2 regions of the Neptunomonas concharum genome follow, and region 2 is predicted to be linked to the other one. Evidence: predicted binding sites of a transcription regulator. Region 2 holds the regulator's gene; the other holds the start of a gene.

Region 1 (5,569 bases), 510 kb from region 2:
CAGCCGAGTATAAAACAGTAACAAAAACGGTCATGGTAGAACCTGAAACTGTAAAAACTGTTGCTATTCCTGGTAAAACTCAAACCGTTACCCGCCGTGTCGTTGATCAACCAGCAACAACACGCAAGATTGTCGTTCCAGCGGAATACAAGACAATTAAAGTACGCAAACTTGCTAAGCCTGCAGCACAGCATGCAATTGCAATCCCAGCTGAGTACAAAACGATCGAGAAACGTGTAAAAGTCAGCGATGCTTTCTTAGAGTGGCGCCCAATTCTGTGTGAAACCAACACTCACCCGGGCTTAATTCGTGAACTTCAGCTAGCGCTGCAAGCTAAAGGTTTCAACCCAGGTCGTATCGATGGCGTTTTGGGACAAGATACCATGGCAGCCGTTAACGCATATCAAAAAGCAAAAGGTATGGCGTCAGGCCAGCTAACAATTAAAACACTGAAGTCATTGGGCGTGTCTATCTAAACCTTCCAAAACTTCTTCCAGAAACCCGCTTTATGCGGGTTTCTTTGTATAAGCCGCTATATAACAGCTAATAGCTCCCACACTAGCCAAAAAGCAATTCCCCACATCATTAAAGCAACCAGCAGCTCGACCCAGCGCCAAACCTGTGGTCGCCCCAACCAAGGAGCTAATCTCTTAGCTAATAGCGTAAGTGCCACAAACCAACTGATAGACGCCAGCATAGCCCCTAACCAAAAACCATACTTTTCAGCACCATGAAACTGGTTACCAATACTACCTAGCAGTACCACCGTATCGAGGTACACATGAGGGTTTAATAGACTAACACCCAGTGCCGTCAAAATAGCCGCTTTAAATGTGGTTTGCGCTCTGCCTGCTGAAAGTGCCTCAGGGTTAAAAAAGGCCTTAAAACTCTGCAAGCCATACCAGCTTAAAAATACAACACCGCCGATACACAGTATATTCAGCGCCGCAGGCCATAATTGGATCACAGCCCCCGCCCCCATCATCCCGATACTGATCAATAGCATGTCAATGGCGATACACAGGCACGCCACCGGCCAATGGTGCTGTTTTTTAACTGCTTGTGCCAAAACAAACGCATTTTGTGCACCAATCGCCATAATTAATGCTGCCGCAGACCAGTAACCCTTAATTAAAGACAGGAACATAACCTTTCCTCAGTGAGTGAGTAGGGCTATGATGTATTCGCCACCAAAATTAGTAAAACTAATAAGTTTAATATTACATTAGAGTTTTTGATGCTTGATTATCGACAACTGAAAGCGTTATCCAGTGTGATTGAAGAGCAAAGCTTCGAGAAAGCAGCGCTACGCCTCAACATCACTCAATCCGCCGTCTCTCAGCGGATTAAGCAACTAGAGGAGTTGATCGGGCAAGCACTCTTAATACGATCACAACCGATCCTGCCAACGCCAGCAGGAAAAATACTACTGAAGCACTTTCGCCAAGTTGATCTACTGCAAAATGAGGTGATTCAGTCCCTTAGTTCTACTGAGCAATCGGGCCACACGGTATTATCTATCGGTATCAATGCAGATAGCCTAGCGACATGGTTTTTACCAGCAATTGAACCCCTACTTAAACAGCACAAAATCCTGATTGACTTAAAAATTGACGATCAAGATCAAACGCAAAAATTCTTAAAAAACGGCGAGGTCATGGGGTGTATCACATCCAGCTCTACCCCTTTACAAGGTTGCCACTGTATTCCGTTGGGGGTCTCTGTTTACCGCTGCGTTGCCTCTCTGGAGTATATAGAGCGCCACTTTCCCGATGGGCCTTCTGCAACAGCATTCCGCTATGCCCCGGTGGTCGAATTCAATCACAAAGACGCACTGCAGCAACGCTACTTAAAACAGTTTTTCAAAGTAAATAGCGGGACTTATCCCTCCCATAGAGTACCGTCATCAGAAGCCTTTATGGATCTCATCATCAGAGGACTTGCTACCGGCATGGTGCCAGACCAACAAGTCAGACCCTTCCTTGAGTCGGGACACGTGACGGAGATATTGCCCAATAGCTACCTTTCTGTGCCGCTTTACTGGCACGTCTGGAATCTCAAAGCCCCTTTGGCCCAAGAGCTGACACAAACACTGACTCAACATGCAGCCATAGCATTAGAGGATTTTGATGCCCACCCGACACTGACTATCCCCTAACAAACGGGGAATCATTAGACTTTATGATATAGATCACTAATTATTTTTGTTGCAGTGCGTCATAATTCTGCCATTCGACTAGACTATAGTTTGAAAAACATTCCATCCAGCCCACAAGGCACTATATGGTGAAGGCGATACTATTATGATTCTCAAAGAAACACCTCCCGTCCATAACCAACTTGAGTTTTTTATTGAACAAGCGGTAAAAGCGCGTCCTATCCGCACCGCTGTTGTCCACCCCGTTGATCATAATGGATTAATGGGTGCTATCGAGTCGGCAGAACACCATTTAATAGAACCTATATTGATCGGCCCCAAAGCCAAAATCTTAGCTGCAGCGGAAAAAGATAACCTTGATATCACCCGTTACGAAATTATTGATGTAGAACACAGCCACGCAGCAGCCGAAAAAGCGTGTGAATTAGCACGAATGGGTGAAGTTGAAGCCCTTATGAAAGGTGATCTGGGTAGCTCAGAACTGATCAGTGCGGTAATCAGTAAAACCAAAGGGATTCGAACAGAGCGCCGTCTAAGCCACGTCTTTGTTTTTGATGTGCCCAACTATCATAAACCGCTTGTGATTACTGATGGTGCGATCAACGTTGTGCCAGACTTGATGACAAAACGCGATATTGTCCAAAACGCAGTAGATTTTTGCCGCGCACTGGGGGTGAATCAACCCAAAGTGGCTATTTTAGCAGCTGTAGAAAAAGTAAAAGCGTACATGCCTAGCACCATTGATGCAGCCTGCCTGTGCAAAATGGCTGATCGTGGTCAAATTACCAACGCCTTGCTCGATGGACCACTCGCCTTTGACAACGCTATATCCCTACAAGCCGCACTGGATAAGCATATCAACTCTGAAGTTTCGGGGGATGCAGATATTCTTTTGGCACCAGATCTTGAAGCCGCCAATATGATCGCTAAACAGCTGATCTATTTGGCAGATGCAAAATCTGCGGGTATCGCGGTTGGCGCAAAAGTACCGATCATCCTGACTAGCCGCGCTGAAACACCTTTGGGAAGAATGGCCTCATGCGCACTCGCATCACACATGGTCCACCACCCAGTGTCTTAAGGGATAAGTATGCAGACGATTCTTACCGTTAACGGCGGCTCTTCCAGCCTGAAATGCGCACTATTCAGTGCTCAGCCGCAGGGGCTAACCCCCCTGTATGTATTTAAGTTAGGTAATATTCTGGATACCCCGCGCATCAGTATTACCGACGCGCAGGGCAAATCGCTAGCCGCACCCGAAATTGATGTCAGCGCAATCCCTGTGGCTCAACGCCATCAGGCCGCACTGGGAACGGTTCTAGATTGGCTGGCCGAACATGCACCTGAATACCCCATTACCGCATTTGGACATCGCGTCGTACATGGTGGCGAACACTTTAGTGCGCCAGTGGTCGTTAATGACAACACATTGGAAGCGCTACGCGCCTTCGTGCCGTTGGCGCCCCTGCACCAGCCTTACAACCTGCGCTTGATCGAAGCCTGCCAACAGCTGGCACCAACACTGCCACAGATTGCATGTTTCGATACGATGTTTCACGTTGGCCAACCGGCTGTCGAACGACACTATGCCCTACCACGCAAGCTGACCGAAGAAGGGATTCAGCGTTATGGCTTCCACGGTTTATCTTACGAGTTTATTCAAACCAGACTCGCCGAGATCAGCCCACAAGCCGCTACAGCTAACACGATCATCTGCCACTTAGGGGCCGGTGCCAGCATGTGCGCAGTCAAAGCAGGCAAAAGCGTTGCGTCGACTATGGGCTTTACGGCTGTTGATGGCTTACCTATGGGCAGCCGCTGCGGCAATATCGACCCAGGCGTTATGCTGTATTTACAACGCCATCACGGTATGGATGCAGACGCACTGGAAAAGCTGATCTACAAGGAAAGCGGCTGGTTAGGTGTGTCGGGTATCTCCTCTGATATGCTGACGCTGCACCGCAGCGAAGCTCCAGAAGCCGAAGAAGCCATCGCCATGTTTGCCTACCGCATTGCGCTAGAAGTGGGCCGTTTAAGTGCGGCACTGCAAGGCTTAGAGCAGATCGTGTTCACCGGGGGTGTGGGCGAAAACGATGCGGACATTCGTGCCCGTGTGCTGGAACAAAGCCAATGGCTGGGTATTAACATTGATGAGAAAGCCAATTTAGCCAACAAGCGTGTAATCAGCACTGATGACAGCCGTATCAGCGTGCGCGTTATTCCAACCAATGAAGAAGCAATGATCGCACTGCACGTCACTGAGTGTGTTGGGCATTAATCAGCGTCAGCTAAACGCAGGGAGATGTTCTCCCTGCCGTATCCCTTCAAACCATGCCTAACCTATTTTGGCAGGTACGATGGGCTTACCATCCTTAAAAAAAGGTGAAGGCGACTGCTTTTTACCGATCATCCCTTTCAGCATAAAGCCTATAATTTTTGGCATGTAAGATAGCGGAAAACGAGCATAAGCATCGTGCGGCATGGGTCCGCGCGCATATTTACCGAAAGCTTTCATCGTTACAGGCCCCAGAATACGCTCCTTCTCTTGTTCATCGGAAAACTGCATCCACTTAACCGAAATACCCACAAAAGGCATGTTAGGCGAGCGCATTGTGTTACCCAATGGCATATTGCAGCAGGTCGTATGCCAACGAAAGATGCCCTGTTCGCTCAGTTGCATACAACCAATATGCTCATGACCTTGCGTGATGGTCAAATAGGCGGGGTAGGTTTGAAACAACTCAGTGCCACCCTGCTCATCCAAAATCAGGTCTTCATTGTTCAATTTAGACGCGTAACTCTGACAATCACAGCAGAGACACTTCACATGAAAGCTTGAGCCTTTAACCACCTTCAACGCGCCTTGAACATTCCCGCATTGGCAGCTCAATTTAACAACCGATGACATACCGCTCGCTCTCCTTACGATTTATACCTTAGGTTTTAGGCTCATGCTCCCGACAGATCAGCGTAACATCCTGTGCACTTAAGCGCTCGTTAGTCAGGCGGCACAGGAAATCACCCTCTTCCATTGGTAGGTTATGCACACAACTGGCGCACTGTCCGAACGTACGGAACTGGTTGGCGCGTTGCATCGCCGTTAACAACGCTCTTAGTTGCGTGTTCAAGCACTCGATATCTTGAGTATCACACAGTGCTTGGGCTGCCAGCAACTGGGGCGATGGTAACAATGCAGCAATGACTGCACGGCCTGCATCCGTTACCTGCATGTGTGTAACTCGTTTGTCCTTACTGTCTGGCATTTTGGTAATCAGCCCTTTTTTTTCCAGAATTTTTAACGACTGCGAAACCGAACCTTTAGTTTGGCCTAAGAACTCAGTAACGCCCATCGGCGTATCCGAATAGCGATTACACATCGAAAGATAGTGCAATGCCTCAAACTGCACCGGC
Region 2 (5,569 bases):
TATACCTCCTATCCGACAGCCATTCAATTTGATACATCGCTATCGGAGCAAGACCTTGTTCAGACGGGGCAATTAACCTCAGATAAAACCGCCCCCCTCTCTTTGTATGTGCATATCCCTTTCTGTGCCCACGTTTGTTACTACTGTGCCTGCAATAAGGTCATCACACGCAATCGTAAAAAGGCACAACCGTATTTAGATACACTGTATAAAGAGATTGAAGAAGTAGCTCGCTGGTACAGTGATGACAGAGTTGTCAATCAACTTCATTGGGGCGGCGGCACCCCGACCTTCATCAGCGATGAGCAGATGGTCGAGTTAATGGATAAACTAAAAGCGTCATTTAACTTACTAAATGATGATAGCGGCGATTACTCTATTGAGATTGACCCACGCGAAGCCTCTATTAAAACCTTAGAAACGTTGCGCAGCATCGGCTTCAACCGGATCAGCTTAGGCGTACAAGATGTGAACCCCGTTGTTCAAGAAGCCGTTAACCGAGTCCAGTCAACGGAGCAAACCGCTGAGATTCTAAGCACAGCCCGGCAATTAGGCTTTAAATCGATCAATATGGATTTGATCTATGGCCTACCCCACCAAACCTTAGAAAGCTTTAATGAGACGTTGAATACCGTCATTGAACTCAGCCCAGACCGGCTTTCAGTCTTTAATTATGCGCATATGCCGGATCGCTTCCGCTCACAAAAACACATTAATGCAGACGATCTACCTAGCCCAGAAACCAAGTTAGCGATATTAGAATCCACGATTAATACATTGCTATCCGCAGGCTACGTCTACATAGGCATGGATCACTTTGCAAAGCCCGATGATGAACTCGCCTTGGCGCAACAAAACGGCCAACTGCATCGTAACTTTCAGGGATATACAACCCACTCTGATTGCGATCTGGTTGCTATGGGTGTCTCTGCAATCAGTCAAATCGGCGATGTCTATTATCAAAACGAGCACGACATTAGTGCTTATACGGAGTCCGTTGAATCTCGCTCCAGTGCTATTCGTCGAGGCGTCAAACTCAATCTAGATGATCGCATCCGCCGTGCAGTTATCACACAACTCATTTGCCATTTTGAACTTGACCCTCAAACCATCAGCCAACAATTCAATATCAATTTCAATGACTATTTTGCTGAAGAATTAACCGAATTAAACAACTTTTCTACAGATGGTTTGATTACTCTGGAGCAAGGTAAAATTTTTGTGACCCCAGCTGGTCGACTTTTGATTCGTCGCATCTGTATGACCTTCGATAAATACATACCTAAACAGCAAGAAACACAGGCTTTTTCACGTATCATCTAATCGGTGCTTCACGGTTCCCGTGAAATGTTACATAATTTGGGGCTGAGTAGCCGCTCGTTATGTAAAACAACCACAGGAAACGGCCATGAGTGATGTAAAGAAGGAAGGGAAACTACATAGCCTTCAACAAGCCCACTGTAACACGTGCAGTTTAAGTTCACTCTGTCTGCCCGTATCGCTAAATCTAACCGAGATGGAAAGGCTGGACGATATCATTGACAAAAGTCGTCCTTTAAAAAAAGGCGAACACCTTTTCCATCAAGGGGATGAATTTGAGTCTGTATACGCGATTCGCGCGGGCAGTGTTAAAAGCTACACCATAACTAATGAAGGTGAAGAGCAGATCACGGGGTTCTATTTCCCGGGGGAATTAGTAGGTTTGAGCGGTTTTGATAGCAACAACTACCCCGTCTCAACCAAAATTTTAGAAACGACAACTGTATGTGAAATTCCATTTGAGCACCTCGACAGTTTGTGTGGACAGTTACCAGAGCTACGCAGACAAGTGATGCGCACGATGAGTAAAGAGATTCGTGACGATCAGCAAATGATGATGTTGCTATCAAAGAAAAATGCCGAAGAGCGCGTTGCGACCTTTTTGGTCAAGTTATCCCAACGTTTTCAGGCTCGTGGCTATTCTGCCCATAAGTTTCGCTTATCCATGTCACGCAATGAAATAGGTAACTATTTGGGATTAGCGGTTGAAACCGTTAGCCGTATTTTCACTCGATTCCAGAAGAATGAGCTGATTCAAGTAGATGGAAAAGAGGTAGATCTAATTAATCTGGAGCATCTATACACCCTAGCGGGTGAATGCATGGGTAAAGAAGATACCGAAGATGATGTCCAACAGTTAACGCTATAATAAAAAAACGCCGTTCAAGATTGAACGGCGTCACAAATAGTTGCACAAAGAAGTAGCCATCTCTATGTGTAACCCAACGAAGTCATTAGAAGGCAAAACGCCTTAGATAACATTGAGCCATATCAAACGTTTACGTTCCGGCCTGATTGAGGAGCTATTGAGCACATGTCTTACGACGAATACTACGTCAAATCTGTCATCCGTACCCTACCTGACTGGCCTGAACCTGGTGTTATGTTTCGTGATATCACACCTCTATTTAAAGATCCCAAAGCATTGCGGATGATTTCAGATGCCTTCATTCAACGCTATATGGATTCTGAAATGACTCATATTGCTTGTATTGACGCGCGTGGATTCTTAATTGCATCCATCATGGCCTATCAACTACAAAAGCCACTCGTGCTTGTTCGTAAAAAAGGCAAGCTGCCAGGAAAAACTGTGCACCAAGAATATCAATTAGAATACGGAACATCTGCTGTGGAAATGCAAGTGGACTCCGTCTCTGCTGGCGACAAAGTCCTAGTATTTGATGACTTGATTGCTACCGGCGGCACCATTCTAGCTGCTTGCACACTCATCAAAACCTTGGGCGCTAACGTCATCGAGTGTGCCGCGCTTATCGACCTTCCTGATCTTCAAGGGTCAACACGTATACAGGATACTGGCATACCCGTGTATACCTTACTTGCTTACGAAGGCCTGTAGCCAAACCAGATAGCCTCTGCTATTGTGAGTGTATTAGAATAAGCTTATAACAATAACAGAGGTTTTCCATGTCTCGATTGCAACAGCTCGTATCATTGTTTCTGCTGACCTTTAGCTTTTTAGCGTATGCAGAGGAAGTCACTCTTCCCTTCAAGGGCATCACGCTCAATGCGGACTTTCAAACGAGTGATGCACAGCCATTGAGTGATGGAGTGATTGTGCTGGTACATGGCACCCTCGCCCATAACCACATGGAAATCATTAGAGCTTTCCAAGAGCAGCTCACAGAAAACGGCTATCATACCCTCGCCATTAACCTTAGCTTGGGCGTTGATAACCGTCACGGCATGTACGACTGCAACACACCCCATCAACATAAACATACCGACGCACTCACAGAAGTTGATCAGTGGATTCAGTGGCTCAAAAACCAAGGGGCTGACAAGATCACATTACTCGGCCATTCACGCGGTGGTAATCAAGTTGCGTGGTATACTTCAGAACATCCAGAGCAGGTACAGCGACAGGTTCTGATAGCCCCTGCTACATGGAGCGCAGAACAGGAGCGTGTCGATTACCAAACTCGATACAAGAAAAACCTTGAGCAGGTGATAAAGGAGGCCGAGCAAACACCAGAAAATGCGTGGCTAAAAAATACCGATTTCATCTATTGCGCTAATAGTGAAGTCACAGCAGGCTCTTTCCTTAACTATTACAAGCCGGACACCCGTTTCAACACGCCTGATATTATTAAGAACACCACTACGCCTACATTGGTTTTTAGTGGGTCTGAAGATACAACCGTCAAAGATCTGCCTGTGCAAATGAAAAGAATCGATAATCCGCATATACGCTATTTCGACATTGAAGGGGCAGACCATTTCTTTATGGACCTTTATACTGACGAAGTTGTCGAATTGATCGTTGAATTTTTGGAATCTAACTAATGGCCCGATTACTCGCCTTATTGCTCTTTTTACCTTGGCTGATAGCGCAAGCAGGTGAACTTCCCAAAGCACAAAACTTCCAGCTGGATGCAAAACAACTGCAACCTCAGCAGCTTTTACTGGTGCTAGCTAGCCGACATGATTGTAGCTATTGTTCTTTAATCAGGAATGATTTTTTGTACCCTATGTCTCAGAATCCAGGGTATCAAAAAAAGCTGATCATTAGGGAATTGAAGATAGACGAGAATAAAAAGATCATTGATTTTGATGGAAGGCCTATTGCAGTAAAAGAACTTGCGCGACGCTACAATGCCAGCTTAACGCCAACACTCATGTTTCTCGATAAAACTGGGAAGCAGCTCACCAAGAACCATGTTGGAATCACAACGCCTGAGTTCTTTGGTTTTTATTTAGACCAGTCAATAGAGGCAGCTCTTGAGCACCTTGCTATACAGTGACACGCTTTAACGGCTATGCCCACATTACCCATACATCAATGCCTTTCTCAGCTTTTTGAAGCATTAAACTATCGAGATGAAGCGGTACTACAAGCCCCACCAGGCGCAGGTAAAACCACCGTTGTCCCACTAGCTCTACTAGAGCAGTCGTGGCTTCAAAAGCAAAAGATCATTATTTTAGAGCCGCGGCGCATAGCCGCGAAAGCGGCGGCTGAACGTATGGCAACGTCCTTAGGAGAAAGTGTCGGAGAAACCGTTGGCTACCGTATCAGGATGGATACCTGTGTAAGTCAATACACCCGCATCGAAGTCATTACAGAAGGCATACTAACCCGTATGCTCCAAGAAGACCCTAGCCTTGAAGGTGTCGGCTTGGTGATATTTGATGAGTTTCATGAACGCAGCCTTGATGCCGATTTAGGCTTGGCGTTATGCTTGCAAAGCCGGACATTATTTAGAGATGATATTGCCCTAAAGCTCTTGGTGATGTCAGCCACATTAGACACACCAGCAATCTCAACACTGCTCAATCATGCTCCGATTATCCACAGTGAAGGCCGCACTTATCCCGTCGACATTTTTTACACCGCCCCTTGGCAAGCTAGCCAGCCCATTGAGCCTCGCGTAGTTAAAACCATTCTACAGGCACTTGATGAGCAACAGGGAAGCTTACTGGTTTTTTTACCGGGCCTCGCTGAGATTCAGCGGGTAGAGGAACAGCTCCAAGCACATTTAACAACTCGCTACGAGCACCAAACCATTGAAATCACACCACTCTATGGCGATCTTAGCTTACAACAGCAAAAAAAGGCGATATCTCCCCCTAATCAAGGCCATCGAAAAGTTGTTCTGACCACATCCATAGCAGAAACCAGCCTAACCATTGAAGGCATCAACATCGTTATCGATAGCGGCCTGAGCCGTCAAGCCATCTATGATACAAACACCGGCATGACACGCTTACATACCCGGCGTGTGTCTCGCTCTACCAGTGAACAACGTGCTGGTCGTGCAGGACGCCTCGAAGCAGGCATGTGCTACCGATTATGGTCAAAGGCTCAACAAGAACAGTTAGCTCCCTTTACACCACCAGAAATATCTCAAGCGGACCTCACGCCTCTTGTACTGCAACTCCACCAATGGGGCTGCAAAACACCCAATGAGTTATCATGGATAGACCCACCCTCTCCATCAAGCTATCAACAAGCGCAGTCTCTCTTACACGCACTAGGCGCATTACACCGTGTAGAAAGCGGCTTTCAGCTTAC

What was found. Region 2 encodes FNR, which switches genes on or off when oxygen is low (the NO sensors DNR and NnrR bind a similar motif). Its sites were predicted from a motif close to TTGATNTANATCAA; they were not measured.
Region 1: the regulator FNR is predicted to act here: its motif matches at 2,182-2,195, upstream of F0U83_RS13285 (bifunctional enoyl-CoA hydratase/phosphate acetyltransferase).

What each region holds. Positions count from the first base shown of each region.
Region 1 covers NZ_CP043869.1:2,809,026-2,814,594, forward strand. Annotated here, with positions in the region: gene F0U83_RS13270 (peptidoglycan-binding domain-containing protein) at 1-476, shown strand, start outside; gene F0U83_RS13275 (LysE/ArgO family amino acid transporter) at 533-1,147, opposite strand; gene F0U83_RS13280 (LysR family transcriptional regulator ArgP) at 1,238-2,158, shown strand; gene F0U83_RS13285 (bifunctional enoyl-CoA hydratase/phosphate acetyltransferase) at 2,304-3,239, shown strand; gene F0U83_RS13290 (acetate/propionate family kinase) at 3,249-4,436, shown strand; gene F0U83_RS13295 (DUF6151 family protein) at 4,494-5,066, opposite strand; gene F0U83_RS13300 (MarR family winged helix-turn-helix transcriptional regulator) at 5,095-5,569, opposite strand, start outside.
Region 2 covers NZ_CP043869.1:2,296,356-2,301,924, forward strand. Annotated here, with positions in the region: gene hemN (oxygen-independent coproporphyrinogen III oxidase) at 1-1,323, shown strand, start outside; gene fnr (fumarate/nitrate reduction transcriptional regulator Fnr) at 1,409-2,188, shown strand; gene F0U83_RS10810 (adenine phosphoribosyltransferase) at 2,354-2,896, shown strand; gene F0U83_RS10815 (alpha/beta hydrolase) at 2,965-3,843, shown strand; gene F0U83_RS10820 (thioredoxin family protein) at 3,843-4,301, shown strand; gene hrpB (ATP-dependent helicase HrpB) at 4,317-5,569, shown strand, end outside.